DNA from 2 places in the Paraburkholderia aspalathi genome. Region 1 is predicted to be linked to the other one. Evidence: riboswitches for the same ligand, from Rfam matches in the RefSeq annotation. Region 1 holds a riboswitch; the other holds the start of a gene.

Region 1 (7,870 bases):
ACCGGCAAGCGTGGATAGCAAGGTCGTCTTGCCCGCGCCGTTGGGGCCCGCGATGCACCAGATCTCGCCCGCATAGAACGTATGCGTGAATGCGTCGAGCAAGGTGCGCATGCCCGCACGCAAGGTCAGGCGTTGCACGCTAAGCGCCGAATGCGGAGCGTTGTGTGCGTTCATCATCGGCGCCTGCGCAACAGCATCCACAGGAACACGGGCACGCCGACGATCGACGTGATCACGCCGACCGGCAATTGCGCGGGTGCGATCACCGTGCGCGCAATCAGGTCCGCGCCCATCACCGCGACACCGCCACCGAGCGCCGCTGCGGGCAGCAGCATGCGCTGATCGTTACCGAAGGCGAGCCGCAGCATATGCGGCACGACGAGCCCGACAAAACCGATCGTGCCGGCTGTGGTCACCGCCGCGGCTGCCGCCAGCGACGCCACCAGATACACGCGCAGGCGCAGCGGCATCACCGCAACGCCGAGCGCCTGCGCGGCGGCGTCGCCCCGCAGCAGCACGTTCAGACGCGGCGCAGCGGGTACGATCGCCATCAGCACGACGACGAGCGCGGCGAGCGCCGTCCATGGCACCGCGCCGCCGTTCAGATCGCCGGTCAGCCAGAACAACATGCCGCGCAGCCGATTGTCCGGCGCAAGGTTAAGCAACAGGGTAATGACAGCGCCCCAGCCGGCCGCGATCACCGCACCAGTCAGCAGCAAACGCGGCGACGTATCCTGCGGCTCGCCCCGCCACAATTCACGGCGTGCGAGTCCGAGCACCAGCAGGATCGACACGAATGCGCCGGCGAATGCGCTGGCGTCGACGATCCACCACGCACAACCGGCGATCATCGCGACCAGCGCGAACGTTGCCGCGCCGCCCGACACGCCTAATACATAGGGTTCAGCCAACGGGTTGCGCAACAGCACTTGCAGCAGCGCACCGGCCAGCGCAAGCAACGCGCCGCACGCGAAGCCGGCCAGCGCGCGCGGCAAACGCAGCGTGCGCACGATCTCGCCGGCAAGATCGCCGGACGCCACATGCGACGCGTGCGACGGCAGCAACGCCGCCAACACGCGCGCCGGCGCGAGCGACACACTGCCCAGTGCGAGCGACGCCATCAGCACAACCAGCGCGATTGCCGCGAGCACGAGCCAGATCGCGGCCGCGCGCTTTGCGCTCATCACGCGCAACGTGGTCGTGGGCATCGGGCTCGAGCTACGGTTCATCGGCACGTTCTCATGCAAGTACGTTCGTCATTGCTGCTGCCAACCGACCGTGACATACGCACCGCGCCGCGGCGAGTTATACGAGTAGGCCGTTTCATAGTCCTTGTTCAACAGGTTCTGGATCTGCGCGGCGACGTACCATGCCTTCGTGATGTTGTAGCGCGCCGACAGATTCACCACGCCATACCCACCCAGCGTGCCGCTGCTATCTTCGCGGGCGCCGCTGACAATCCACTCGCCGCCGACACGCCACCCGGCAATGCTGCGATTCACCGCCAGCGACGCGAAGCGCCTTGCACGCCGCACGAGATCGGTATCACTATCGAGGTCGACAGGATTCTGCAGCGTCACCGACGCACGCACATCCGTCTTGCCCACATGGCCGCTCCACGATCCCTCAAGCCCCTGCACCTTCGCACGGCCGACGTTCTCGGCCAAAAAGATGCCGGGCGTAACCTGCTCGTAGTCGATCAGATTCGAATAACGCGTCTGGAACGCGCTCAGACGCATCACGCCAAGCGCGTTCGATGCGTACTGCAACGCTGCTTCGATCGAATGGCTGCGCTCGGGCTGGATCGACGGATTGCCGCTGAGCGGATAGTACAGATCGTCGAAGCTCGGCGCGCGGAACGAATCCGAATAGCTTGCAGTCGCCTTCCAATGCTCGGTGATGTCGAAACCGTAGGCGAGATAGTAACTGTTCGCCCCGCCGAAATCGGAATACTGATCGCGCCGCACGTTGGCCTGAATCTGATTGCGCCCAAAGCGCCCCGTGTAGCCGACAAAGCCCGAATCCACATGCCGGTCGGGCGCAGTGAATGTATCCGAGTCGAGGCTCTGATCCAGATGCTCATAGCCGACCTGCAGTTTCTGCTGCGCGGCGAGCGCAAAATCGTTCTGCCACGTGTACTGGCGATTGTCAGTATCGAAGCGGCCGTTGTAGACGCCGTTGGTATTCGACACGCTGCGGTCGTCGCCTTCGGAAACGATGAAGTGCGTGGTCCACCAGTCGGTCAGTTTGCCGTTCGCGAACACCGACATCTGGCGCACTTTGCTGTAGAGGTTGTTCAGATCGGTCGGCACACCGTACGCGTTGTCATAGCTGTTATTGCCGTTCGACTGGAAATAGGTGGCGCCCGCGTCCCACTTGTCGCTGAACTTGTGACGCAGCGAAGCCGAGATGCTTTCGTTCAGATAGCCGTTCGCGTTCGGATTCGCGTTGGGCGCCTGCGACGGATTGAGCGAGGAGAAGCCGTCGTCTTTCGAACGCGCGAGCGAAATGCTGAAGGTGGTGTTGCCGTCTTTATCCAGCGAGCCGTTCACGCCGGCCTGCTGCGTCTGCGTGTGATAGCTGCCATAGCCCACCGAAAAATTGAAACGCGGCGGATGGTCGCCGCCGTCTTTGGTGAACACCTGCACCACGCCGCCAATTGCGCCGGAGCCGTAAAGCGCGGACACGTTGCCATTCACCACTTCGACGTGATCGATCTGGTCGAGCGGAATCTGCGCGAGTTGCGGCGCGCCCAGGCTCACGGAATCGACCCGCACGCCGTCGATCAGCAGAAGCGATTGCGTCGACGACGCGCCGCGCAGAAACAGGCTCGTCGTGGAACCCGGACCACCGGTGCGCGAGATTTGCGCGCCGGGCGCGAGTTGCAGCAGGCCGGGCAAATCGGTCGCGGTCGTATCGGCGATGTCCTGCTGGTCGAACAGCGTGGTCTGCGGGATCGCATCGGCGAGCGGTTGCGGCCCGCGCTCCGCGGTCACGACAACGGGCGACAACACCGCGGCTGACGAACCGCTCGCCCCCGTATCGGCAGAAGAAGATGACGACGAGGACGGTGACGCAGAAGAAGCAGTAGCTTGAGCATGCACGACGAGCGGCAGGCTCGCAAAGGCGAGCAACGCCGCGCGAGCGATAGGGGACAGCATGGGATGACATTCCTGTGGATAGCGTGCGCGGCCCGCTTCCCCGCGGGCCGATGCGTAACGAGGCGCCCGCGTTGTTTTACGTTTGCGCGGGAACGAGCCTCTCCCTCTGGCCGGTATCCGGGCTGGCGACACATCGATCCCGCCTTCCCACGCGTGACGCGCAGTGGCACACTCGCGTGTTAAGCATCAAACACGCGATCAGGATCGACCTGCATGACGAATGCGGTCGCTTACCGTTGCGGGGGCAGCGCAGGTTGGCGCGTTCAGGCGAAGCGCGCGCCCTGCTTCCCGTTTAACTGCGCACGCTGTGGAAAAGCGCGCGCGGGCACCAAAGTGCGGCCAGTTTAGGAGCGGCCCTCGGGTCCGTCAAGAATGGTTAATCCGTGCGCAAACTGTTCTGTTAAGTGCAGGTTATTGTCCGATGCATGAGTTGTTTTTCATCATATGGTCGATAAAAGGCGGCACAAAGCGATGTTGTTACGTCTCGAAACGAGACAATTGTCGGAACCTGCGACATTCCGCGCTAAAATGCGATGTCTTTAGAGGACGCAGCAGATGCTCACCGAACTCGAAACACTTTCACAGAATATCGGCAAGCTGATCACGATCAGCCAACGCCACAATGAAGCGCGGCTCGCGCTCGAAGATCAGCTCGCCCAAACGCGTGCCGAAGCCGAGGCCACGCGCACGGAACTCGCGCTGATGCGCGAGGAGCGCGATGCGCTGCAGGCGGAACGCGACGCGCTGTCGGCAAAGATCGACGACGCACAGGTGCGCCTCAATGCGATCCTCGAAAAACTGCCGCGGGCCCGCGCGCACAGCGAGCCTGATAATCAGCTCGATCTGCTCGAGGCCGCGCCGCATGAGGAAGAAGCGGAGAGCGACGTCACCCGCCATGGAGAAAATGCATGACCACCAAGCAGATCGAAGTATCGATTCTCGGCGTGCCCTATCGTCTCGCCTGCTCGCCGGAAACTGAAGGCGCGTTGCTTGAAGCGGTTGCTCGCGTCGACGCCGAGATGTCGAAGATCCGCAATAGCAGCAACGTGCGCGGCACGGATCGCATTGCCGTCATGGCCGCGCTGTCGCTGGCATCAGAACTGCTTAAGCTGCAAAGCAGCGTGCGGCACGGAGAAGCATTTCCCGCTGAAGAAATCCGGCGTACAATGCACCAAATGAACGAGCAACTGGGTACTGTGATTCAGCAGTACAGCATGTAAAAGTATCTTGTAGCCGGTCCTGAGATCGGCTGCGGATTCAAACGAGGTGCATGAGCAAAGATTCATGCAAACGTCTTGAATTCAATCGGTTTGACTTCCCTGCCTGGTTCGCCAAGGTCATATATTCCTTGAACCAATGCCATGTGCACGGTTGTGGAAATTTGTAGCACGGGTGTGCGCGTCACTCTGTCTGATGTACCCGAAGTGCTGCTAACTGCGACCAATTCTGAACTCCCGGTTCAGGATGCCGGCCTAGCGGCTAAGGCGGGGACCTTATTCAAACGGCATCGGACTTCGGTTCGGTGCCGTTTTTTTTTGGGCCTCGATTTTTCTTGCTGTATCAAACCTTTAACGTTCAACTCGATTCATGCGCTACTGGCTAATGAAGTCCGAACCGGACGAAGCAAGCATCGACCATCTCGCAGAGGCACCGCACCACACGTTGCCGTGGACCGGCGTGCGCAACTATCAGGCGCGCAACTTCATGCGCGACATGATGCAGGTCGGCGACGGTGTGCTGTTCTATCACTCGAGTTGCCCGGAGCCGGGCATTGCGGGGCTCGCGGAGGTATCGTCCACCGCGTATCCGGACCCCACTCAATTCGACAAGAAGAGCCCCTACTACGACCCGAAGTCGTCGCAGGAAACGCCGCGCTGGCTACTCGTCGATGTTGTGTTCAAGAAGAAGATCCCCTTGATTCCGCTTGCCGCGCTGCGCGAGCATGAAGAATTGAAGGACATGCGTGTGCTCGTCAAAGGCAACCGCCTGTCGATCACACCGGTGACCGAAGCTGAATGGCGCTTCATCACCAAACGTCTTGTTTGACCTTGCATACGCGCATGTGACCCGTTGCCGCTTGCGTCACGCGCATGTCCGTGCGCCGATGAACACAAACGTTCAGCAAACGTCAAATTAGGGAACCAAGCTCAGGTTACAAGCGCCTAACGGACTCGCAAACGTTGTGCCACCGCATGACGTTCGCTCCAATCGTGCACAACCTGTTCAAGCAAGGAGTCCAAGAATGACGAAAAACACCGCACGTGCACTCGCTCTCGCTCTCGTATGCGCCGCGCCTGCTGCGCTCGCGTTGACGCCGGCCATGGCCCGCGCGCAGGGCGTGACGCAATATCAGCCCGCGGGCGTGCTGTCGCTGAATGCGCAAGCAAGCTCGGAAGTGCCGCAAGACGTCGTCGATATCACGCTGTTCTATGAGCAGGAAGCGAGTGATCCGTCCGTGCTCACCTCCACGCTGAATCAGCGCGCCGATGCGGCGCTGCAAAAAGCCAAGGGCGTGAACGGCGTAACGGCTCGCACTGGCTCCTTCTCGATCTACCCGTCCACCGATCGTGACGGCCGCATTTCCGCATGGCGCGGCCGTACTGAAGTTGTGCTTGAATCGCACGACTTCGCCGCGGCGTCGAAGCTCGCGGGCCAGATGGCATCGATCATGCAGGTCGGCAACGTGCAGTTCTCGTTGTCGCCAGAAGCGCAGCGTGCCGCGGAGCAGAAGCTCACCGGCGAAGCCATCAAGTCGTTCCGTGAGCAAGCCGCTTCGTCAGCGCAGGCATTCGGCTACAACGGCTATTCGATTCGCGAGGTCAACGTCGGGCACAACGGTGTCATGCCGCGCCCAATGATGATGATGAGCGCACGCGCAATGGGTGCCGATGCGAAGGCATCCGCGCCGGTGCCGATTGAAGGCGGAACTTCGACTGTCACGGTCAATGTGTCGGGCTCGGTGCAGATGAAGTAACGCGTTTTACACCAGATGTCCTGCTGTAAAAGAAAAAGCCACGGCATGCCGTGGCTTTTTTTGTTGGCTTCTCACTACGATAAAACGTAGCGCTCAGTTTGCGCCGACTGGCTGCGCCGGTTCACGCCGCGCACGGCGATAGGACCACACCAGTATCCCGATGCCCACGAGGATCATTGGCAGCGAGAGCCATTGGCCCATCGAGAGACCCATTGCCAGGAGCCCAAGGAAATCGTCCGGCTCACGCGCGAATTCCACCGTGAAACGCGCGAGACCGTAGCCGATCAGGAACATTGCGGAAATCGCGCCCAATGGCTTCGGTTTGCGCGAGAAGAAGAACAGCACGAAGAACAGCGCCACGCCTTCGAGCGCGATCTCATACAACTCCGACGGATGACGCGGCAGCATGTGATATTGCGCGAACACTTCGTTCAGATGCCATTGCGCGGCCAGTTGCGGATGAGTGGTGAGCCACGTGGCGTCGTCCGGCGCGGCGCCGGGAAACAGCATGGCCCAGGGTGCCGACGGATCGGTCACACGGCCCCACAACTCACCGTTGATAAAGTTGCCGAGGCGCCCAGCCGCGAGCCCGGTCGGCACCATCGGCGCGACGAAATCGGTGACCTGCAGCCACGAGCGCTTGCGCTGATAGGCGAACAGCACCATTGCCAGCGTGACGCCGAGGAAGCCGCCGTGAAACGACATACCGCCTTCCCACACCTTGAAGATGTCGAGCGGATGCGCGAAGTAAAAGCTCGCCTTGTAGAACAGCACGTAGCCGAGCCGGCCGCCGAGGATCGTACCGAGCACGCCGTAAAACAGCATGTCGTCGATATCTTTAGCGGTCCAGCCTTGCGCGGCGACGTACGGCAAACGCAGCCGCAAGCGGCCGACGACGATCGCCGCGATGAACGCAACGAGGTACATCAGTCCATACCAGCGCACAGCAAGCGGCCCCAGATGAATGGCAACGGGGTCGAAATTCGGGTGAATGAGCATCGTGTTGTTATGGGCAGTTCAGGTTCAGAAGCGGATTTCTAGTCGGGTTTCAAGTAGCAGCCGGCGGTGTGCGCGTCATGCGGCGCATGCGTTGGACGGTTCCGCTTGCAATGCGTTCGCGGCAGCGGCTCACCTAAGCTCGCCTAAACACGAGGCGCCGAGAACTGCGCCTCCATGGTGGCCGCGTGCGCCCGCACGATCTCGATGAAGCCGGCCAGCACCGGACTCACCTCCGCCGTGCGCCAAACCAGCCCCGTCTCGATCGCCGGCACCGATTCGGAGAGCGGCCGGTACACGACACCCGTGCGGCGCAGATTACGCAACGATTGCGGCACCAGTGCGACGCCCATCCCGGCCGACACGAGGCTCACGATCGTCTGCATCTGGATCGCCTCCTGGCCGACCCGGGGCGCGAGGCCCGCCACGCCGTAGCAATCCATAATGATGTCATAAAAGCCTGGCGCCAGACGTCTTGGGAAGATCACGAGCGGCTCGTCGGCGACGTCGCGCAGGCTGATGGGCGTATCCAGCCACTCCGCGGGCGAGTCAGCCTTGGAACCTGCGGCGCTGCCCACTCGCTTCGCCATGTCCGTCGACATCGCGATCACCAGCGGCTCGCGGGCGATCGGCAGCCACGAGAGCTGGGTGGCATGGCGCGACGGTAGCGGCGCGATCACGAGGCCTGCGTCGATGCGCCCGGCCACCAGTTCGTCGATCTGCACGTCGCTGGTGGCTT
Region 2 (7,870 bases), on a different contig from region 1:
GACCGTCGTGACGCGCCATGGCGGCGACGTCGAGGTGGTCAGCGCGCCAGGCAAGGGGACTGCATTTACGATTTCCCTGCCGGCACTCGACGAAGCGCAAGCCGACGTGTCCACAACGCCACGCTTATGACTATGAACACTCATCTTATCGAAGCGAGAAGCCGGTGAAAGCGATATTGATCTGTGCCGCGCTCGCCGCGGCGAGTCTGACCGGATGCGCGGGTTTGAACGCCGACGTGCACACGGCGAATCCTTCAGCCGTGCTGCAGGGCGAGCGCACCTATACGATTGCGCGCATGCCGTCGCAGGATTCCAGCGCGGATCATCCGCAATTTGAAACCATGCTGCGCGATGAGCTGGCGAAGAACGGCTTCACCGATTCGGCGGCCAAGTCTGCGCACTATTTACTGTCGATTGCGTATGACACGCGGCCGGCCGCGATCGGCGTGGGCGCGACTGACTGCGCGCCCGGTGCGTGCGAACGCTCGCCCGCACCGCCGTTTTCGCTATTCGGCGGACGCGCTTATCAGCACGCGTTGACGCTGCGGTTCTTCGAGCAGTCGAGCGGACAGGAAGTCTACAAGGTGAGTGCGGCCAGCAGCGATCGAGATCCCGACCCGTTGCATGCGATGCCGGTGCTCGTGAAAAGCGCGCTGGCAAAATTTCCGTTCGATGCGCCGCCGGACTGGCGCGTGAAACTGCGGGCCGATCAGGCGGGCGGCGTGCCGGCTGTGGTTTCGCTCAAGCCTCTCCAGCCATAGCAGTCAGACGTCTGCGCCCGCATTACTCCGGCGCTTTGTCGTCTTCCGGCCAGCAATTTTCGAAAACGCACTCGGCAAGCGGCATGCGGCTCGCCCAACGCTCGGTTTCCAGCATCGGCTCGCTGTAGAACTGATCGACGTGGCCGAGACACAGAATCGCCACTGGCCGTGCGCCCTCGGGCATATGTAGCAGCGTGCGCACCGTGTCGACGTCGAATAGCGACACCCAGCCCATTCCCAGACCTTCCGCGCGCGCGGCCAGCCACATGTTCTGGATCGCGCACGCCACGGAAGCCAGATCCATTTCCGGCAAGGTGCGGCGTCCGAAGATGTGACGCTCGCGACCGTCCATCAGCGCCATCACCAGCAGTTCGCCGCATTCCAGCATGCCTTCCACTTTCAGCTTCATGAACTCTTCGCGACGCTTGCCGAGTGCGTCGGCAGTGGCGAGGCGTTCGCTTTCGACGGTTGCGTGCAGCGCGCTGCGCAAGGCCGCGTCGGTAATGCGCGCGATGCGCCACGGCTGCATGAAGCCGACGCTCGGTGCGTGATGCGCTGCATCGAGCAGACGTTGCAATACGGCAGGCTCAACCGGGTCGCGCACGAAGTGGCGCATGTCGCGCCGCTCGTAAATCGCGCGGTAGACGGCTTCGCGCTCGGAATCGTTAAAAGGCTTCGCCATGGAACAGGGCGGCCGTGAAGGCCGGGTTGGAGGGCCAATAAGCATGCATATAGGTTGCCACGATCGAGCCTGCGCGGAACACGGCCTCGCCGGGGGCATCGAGATTTGGCCGGGTGGCTGTACGCAGCGGCGTGAGCGGCGTCGTCAGCTTCGAGTAGTGAAACGTGTGGCCGGTCATTGAACCGTGCAGACTGTCGATCTGTTGCATGCCGAGCGCGGTGAAGCGCTTTTGCATTGTTGCATGGCCGGGCAAGAGGCCTAGCATCGGCGTTGTGGTGCCGCTCGTGTCCGTCAACTGTTCAAGCAGGTAGAGCATACCGCCGCATTCGGCAACGACCGGTTTGCCTGCTGCAGCGTGTGCGCGGATCGTTGCGGCACTGCGTGTGTTGCCAGCGAGCAATTCAGCATGCAGTTCGGGATAGCCGCCTGGCAGGTACAGGGCGTCGGCGTGCTCCGGCAACGCTTCGTCGGCGAGCGGTGAGAAGTAGTCGATGCGCGCGCCGAGTGTCTCCAGCAGCGTGACGTTGGCCGGATAGATGAACGAGAACGCGGCATCGCGCGCAATGGCGATGCGCTTGCCTTCCAGAAGACGCGGCGGCGCTTCTTCTATAGGCGTGCCGAATTCGACCGGCGGCGGCAATTCGGCCAGCGCGGTTTGCGCGAGCGCATCGGCGGCACGATCCAGACGCGCGTCCAGATCGTTGATTTCTGCCGCCTGATGCAGGCCGAGATGGCGATCGGGCAGTTCGATTTCGTCGTTGCCGCTGATGTGTCCGCACCAGCGCAGGTCTGGCGGCAAAGCCTCTTCGAGCATTTGCGCGTGCCTTGGTGAGCCGACGCGATTGGCGAGCACGCCGTAAAACGGTACCTCCGGCCTGAATTGCGCAAGGCCGAAAGCGACCGCGCCGAAGGTCTGCGCCATCGCTTTCGCCGAAATCACCGCGAGCACCGGCACGCCGAATGTGGTTGCCAGATCCGCGCTGCTCGGTGTGCCGTCGAACAGGCCCATCACGCCTTCGATCAGGATCAGATCCGCTTCGGCCGCCGCCTGCGCGAGCAGGTTGCGACAGGCGGTTTCGCCCACCATCCACAGATCGAGCGACAGGACCGGCGTGCCGCTGGCACGCGCGAGGATCATCGGGTCGAGAAAGTCGGGGCCGGTTTTGAATACGCGCACGTGTCGCCCCAGCCGCCGATGGTAGCGCGCCAGACCCGCGGTAATCGTGGTCTTGCCTTGGCCCGACGCGGGCGCGCTAATGAACAGGGCGGGGCACGCGGACATCGCTCAGAACTCCACGCCGCGCTGCGCTTTCACGCCTTGCTCGCGATACGGATGCTTGACGATGCGCATTTCGGTGACGAGGTCGGCGGCTTCGATCAGCGCGTCCGGCGCGTGACGGCCGGTCACCACCACGTGCAGCATCTCCGCGCGCCCGGTCAGTACCGACAGCACTTCGTCGAGCGGCAGGTATTCGTACTTCAGCACGGTGTTCAGTTCGTCGAGGATCACCATCTGATAGTCGCCGCTTTCGATCATGCGGCGTGCTTCGTTCCACCCTTTGCGCGCGGTGGCGATGTCGGCGTCGCGATTCTGCGTGTTCCAGGTATAGCCGTCGCCCATCGTGACGAAGTCGCAATTGGCGATCGCGCCGAGGAAGTCGCGTTCCGACGTATGCAGCGCGCCCTTGATGAACTGCACGACGCCGAGGCGCATGCCATGCCCAAGCACGCGCACGGCCATGCCGAACGCTGCGGTGGTTTTGCCTTTGCCGGTGCCGGTATTGACGATCAGCAGACCTTTTTCGACGGTGGCGCTGGCCTGCTTCTTCTCGTGGCCCTCGCGCCGGCGTTCGGTCATGCGTTGATGCGATTCGGGATCGGTCTTCATGGAAGGTCCTGTTCTTGAGTGTTGTTGTTTGTGTGTTCGCAGGCGAGGCGGGCGGTGGTCGATGCTATCGCGACGGTGATGCCGGCATGTACGGTTTTGCGCACGAGTAGCCGTGCGTTGGCGGTATCGGCTGCAAACGAGGCAACTGGGGTCATTGAGCTAATTGAGGCATGGGCCGCATCAGATTCGGTCGCCGCAGCGAGCAAGGCGCACGGCTCGCAGACGCCGTCTATGCCGAGATGCTCACGTGTGGCCGCCGACGGATCGTTCACGGAGATCGCCGCAATCTGCTCGCGGCTGAACAGCTTCAGCGGCAACGCATGACGTGCGCAAAATTCGAGCAAACCGGTTTCGTGAGCTTTGACGTCGACTGAGGCGATCGTGCTGATTTCGTCGAATGAATGCGAGCCGAGCGTGGCACGTACAGCCGTTTCGATTTCCTCGGCGGAGCTGTGCAAACGACAACCGATGCCGACGGTTAGCGTTTTCCTTGCGTGGCGCTGGGATTCGCTGCCGACTTTCACCGCATCCCGCGCCAAAGCCAGCGACGCCACACCGCCGATCACCACGATCGCCGGCGACCCGAGCCCGGCGCGCGAGACCGTATCGGCGAACTCGCCGAGCCGCGCGAGCGCATGCCGTTGCTCGGGGCGCGTGGCCGATTCGATCGCGGCGCACGGCGTATCGGCGCTCATCCCGGCTGCGAGCAATGTGTCGACGATTTCGTTCAGTCGCCGCATGCCCATGTAAATCACCAGCGTCATTCGCGTAGCGACGAGCGCGGCCCAGTCCGGCTCGCCGCTGCCGGCGCCGTGTCCGGTGACGAACACCACGCCTTGCGCGTGATCGCGATGCGTCACAGGAATGCCGATTGCCGCGGGCGCCGCAATCCCGGCGGTGATGCCGTTGATCACGTCGACGCTAATGCCTGCGGCATGGAGCGCTTCTTGTTCTTCGCCGCCACGGCCGAACACGAACGGATCGCCGCCTTTCAAACGGGCGACGCTGCGTCCCGCCCGCAAATGCTCGAGCATTTGCGCGACGATGCCGGCCTGCGGCGTCGACGGATGCCCGCCGCGTTTGCCGACATACACGACCAGCGCATCGGCGCGCGCGAACTGCAGTACTTCAGGATTCACCAGATCGTCGACCAGCACCACATCGGCTTGCGCCAACGCGCGCGTCGCTTTGAGCGTCATCAGTTCGACGTCGCCGGGACCGGCGCCGATCAGCCAGGCGCGGCTCATCGCAGCGTGCATGGCGCACGCCATGTCGTGACGAATGGGAGCGGCTGAGGCGCGAAGAGGCCGGAGGCGGCAGAAATTGAGGTCATGCGGTGCAACAGATTACGCGCGACGAAAAACGCCGCTCGCCGCGTTTCCCACAGGAAAACGCCAACGGCCGCGTCACGTCGTGCTTCAGCGCCTTCACATCCGTCCCTCGCGGATTCCGGCGGCCGGCAGCGTGACGTTCACTGCCTCCGCGTCTGGCCGGTATCCGGGCTGGCGGCCTCATGCGTTTTGCCTTCCCGTCCGGATTCGTCGGACAGTGGCATCAAAAACGCATGCGCGATGCGAAAGCACCGCAGGTCGCTTACCGTTGCGGGGACAGCACAGGTTGAGCGCAGCGAGCGCGGCCTGTTTCCCGTTTAACTGCACATGCGATCGCATATGCGGGCACCAAACGCGCGCATACGATAGCACACGGCAGGCCGCGCCGGCACTGTGGAAAGGCCTTGCCGAAGCCCGCGTTTCCTTGACGGCAGGGGGCGCTCGGCCTAAACTCGCACGCACTTTGGTGCTCGTGTGCGCGCTCGTGCGCATGCAGTTAAACGGGAAACAGGGTGCCCACCTGCAATGGACCGGGTCAACCTGTGCTGCCCCCGCAACGGTAAGCGAAAAGCGGTGCGTTCTTGAGCGCCGCGGAGCCGGCTTCGATGTCCACGCGCAAGGCCGCGTCGGCATATAACCACTGGGCGAGAAACCACTCGTCCGGGAAGGGGAAGCGGCGCTGTCGCCAGCCCGGATACCGGCCAGACTACGAAGAACGACCATCGCGGGGATGCGGTGGCGCGTTCATGACCTCATTCTCGTTTCCAGTTTTTGGTTGCCTCGGCAACGCCGTTGTCCGTCCCCGTGTTTTGTTAATGTCGTGGTTTGGGGTGTGTGCCCCGTTTGCCCGGCCTATACACGATGCCTCGGCGTGCACGAGCAACTCCTACGGATGGACCTCACGATGCAAACTCAAATGCGCAAGATCCCCGTCACCATCGTCACGGGCTTTCTCGGCAGCGGCAAGACCACGCTGCTGCGGCACATTCTTCAGCATGCGGGCGGCAAGCGCATCGCGGTGATCGTCAACGAGTTCGGCGAGCTCGGCATCGACGGGGAAATCCTCAAGGGTTGCGGCATCGGCTGCGATGAGAACGGCGTCGAGACCGAAGGGCAGCTGTATGAACTCGCGAACGGCTGCCTGTGCTGCACCGTGCAAGAGGAGTTTTTCCCGGTGATGGAAAAGCTGGTGGAGCGCCGCGAGCAGATCGATCACGTGCTGATCGAAACGTCAGGTCTCGCGTTGCCGAAGCCGCTGGTGCAGGCGTTCAACTGGCCGCAGATCAAGAATAGCTTTACCGTCGACGCGGTCGTCACCGTGGTAGACGGCCCGGCCGCGTCGAGCGGCCAGTTCGCCGACAACCCAGTCGCCGTGGATGCGCAACGCAAGGCCGATCCGAATCTCGATCACGAATCGCCGCTGCACGAATTGTTCGAAGATCAATTGTCGGCGGCCGATCTGGTGATTCTGAACAAAACCGATCTGCTCGACGAAGCGCGTCAAGCTTCTGTCGAAGCCGTCATCCGCGAAGAAATTCCGCCGCAAGTGAAGATCGTGCGCGCGCAGATGGGTCAACTTGATCTGCATACGCTGCTGGGCCTCGAAGCGGCGTCGGAAGAAACGATTCATCTGCGTCACGATCACCATGGTTCGGCCGAAGACGCCGATCACCATCACGACGAGTTCGATTCGGTGGTGGTGCACGCGAATGTTTCGTCGCGCGAAGCTGTGATCGCCGCGTTGCAAGGGCTCGTCGAAACCAACACGATTTACCGCGTCAAAGGTTTCGCGGCGCTGCCGGGTGCGGCGATGCGTCTGGTGATACAGGGCGTGGGCCGTCGATTCGATAGTTACTTCGACCGGCGCTGGCAGGCGGGCGAAATGGGCGCAGAGCAACAAAGCCGCTTTGTGCTGATCGGCGAAGACCTCGATCAGGCCGCGCTGCAACAGGCATTCGACGCCGCCTTGGGCGCCGTGGCGAGCGCCCAGCCGCAACAGGCGTAACCCTCATGCATCTGCTGCGCACCACGCCGGGCGGTTTTGTCGACGATACACAGGGCGTGATCCGGATCGATCAGCAGCCCGCCGATATCGTGGTGCTCAGTTCCGCGGATACCACGCTGTCATTGCTCGCGAGCGTGTTTCCGCGTCTGGGCGAGGGTTTTCCGAGCGTGCGGCTTGCGAACGTCACGTATTTGCGGCAACCGGCTTCGGTCGATTTCTATGTCGAAGACGTGTTGCAGCATGCGCGTGTCGTGGTGGTCGATCATCTCGGCGGCGAGGCGTACTGGCCGTATGGCATCGAACAGGTGGTCGCCCTCGCCGAGCGCAAGCAGCAGACGCTCGCGATGTTCTCCGGCGATCTGCAGGAAGACCCGAATCTGCTGGCGCGCAGCACCGCCGACGCCGAACTGTGCCATCAGCTATGGCGCTATCTGCGTGAAGGCGGGCCGCAGAATGCCGAGGCCTTCCTGCGTTTTATCGCGTACCGCTCGTTTGGCTGGGGGTGCGAGCCCGCGCTGCCGCGCGCGTTGCCTGCCGCGACGCTCTACCATCCTGAACGCGACACGCCGACCATTGCCGACTGGCAAGCGCGTTGGCGTGAAGACGCACCGGTTGCCGCGATTCTGTTCTACAAGGCGCATCTGCAGGCGGCCAACACAGCGGTGTTCGACGCCCTGATCGATGCACTCGAAGCACAAGGCCTGAATCCGTTACCGATCGCGATTACTTCGCTTAAAGACGCGATGAGCCGCGACGTCGTACAGCAGTTGTGCGCGCAACATGATGTCGCGCTGGTGCTGAATACAACCGCATTCGCCGCGTCTGCTATCGACGACCCTGAGCCGCTTGCGCTCGCTGGTGACGCGCCGGTGTTGCAGGTGATCCTGAGCGGCGGTAATCGTGAAGATTGGGTCAAGGACAATCAGGGGCTCAACTCGCGCGATATCGCCATGCATATTGCGCTGCCGGAAGTGGACGGCCGCATCATCACACGGGCGATCAGCTTCAAGGGGCTCGCCTATCGTTGTCCGCATACCGAAGTCGATGTGGTCCGCTACCAACCGGACCTCGAACGCGTCGGCTTTCTGGCCGAACTGAGCCGCCGCTGGTGCCGCCTGCGCACGCTCGACAACGCGGACAAGAAACTCGCGCTGATCCTCGCCAACTATCCGATGAGCGAAGGGCGTATCGGCAATGGCGTGG

What was found. Region 1 has a riboswitch for cobalamin ahead of KHO30_RS29105 (TonB-dependent receptor domain-containing protein). Riboswitches for the same ligand answer to the same signal wherever they lie in the genome.
Region 2: it holds a riboswitch for cobalamin, as region 1 does, so the genes downstream of both, cobW (cobalamin biosynthesis protein CobW) here and KHO30_RS29105 (TonB-dependent receptor domain-containing protein) in region 1, are expected to answer to the same signal.

What each region holds. Positions count from the first base shown of each region.
Region 1 is NZ_CAJNBA010000005.1:553,888-561,757, reverse strand. It holds gene KHO30_RS29115 (ABC transporter ATP-binding protein) at 1-177, opposite strand, end outside; gene KHO30_RS29110 (FecCD family ABC transporter permease) at 174-1,229, opposite strand; gene KHO30_RS29105 (TonB-dependent receptor domain-containing protein) at 1,257-3,161, opposite strand; cobalamin riboswitch at 3,253-3,509, opposite strand; gene KHO30_RS29100 (hypothetical protein) at 3,717-4,073, shown strand; gene KHO30_RS29095 (cell division protein ZapA) at 4,070-4,381, shown strand; RNA gene ssrS (6S RNA) at 4,475-4,656, shown strand; gene KHO30_RS29085 (EVE domain-containing protein) at 4,749-5,207, shown strand; gene KHO30_RS29080 (SIMPL domain-containing protein) at 5,404-6,135, shown strand; gene lgt (prolipoprotein diacylglyceryl transferase) at 6,229-7,134, opposite strand; gene KHO30_RS29070 (LysR family transcriptional regulator) at 7,278-7,870, opposite strand, start outside.
Region 2 is NZ_CAJNBA010000012.1:104,615-112,484, forward strand. It holds gene KHO30_RS36305 (CHASE2 domain-containing protein) at 1-130, shown strand, start outside; gene KHO30_RS36310 (DUF4136 domain-containing protein) at 165-761, shown strand; gene bluB (5,6-dimethylbenzimidazole synthase) at 784-1,443, opposite strand; gene KHO30_RS36320 (cobyrinic acid a,c-diamide synthase CobB) at 1,427-2,725, opposite strand; gene cobO (cob(I)yrinic acid a,c-diamide adenosyltransferase) at 2,729-3,331, opposite strand; gene KHO30_RS39445 (cobalamin biosynthesis protein) at 3,328-3,855, opposite strand; partial or broken gene cobA (uroporphyrinogen-III C-methyltransferase) at 3,856-4,578, opposite strand; cobalamin riboswitch at 4,803-5,030, opposite strand; cobalamin riboswitch at 5,110-5,382, shown strand; gene cobW (cobalamin biosynthesis protein CobW) at 5,567-6,667, shown strand; gene cobN (cobaltochelatase subunit CobN) at 6,673-7,870, shown strand, end outside.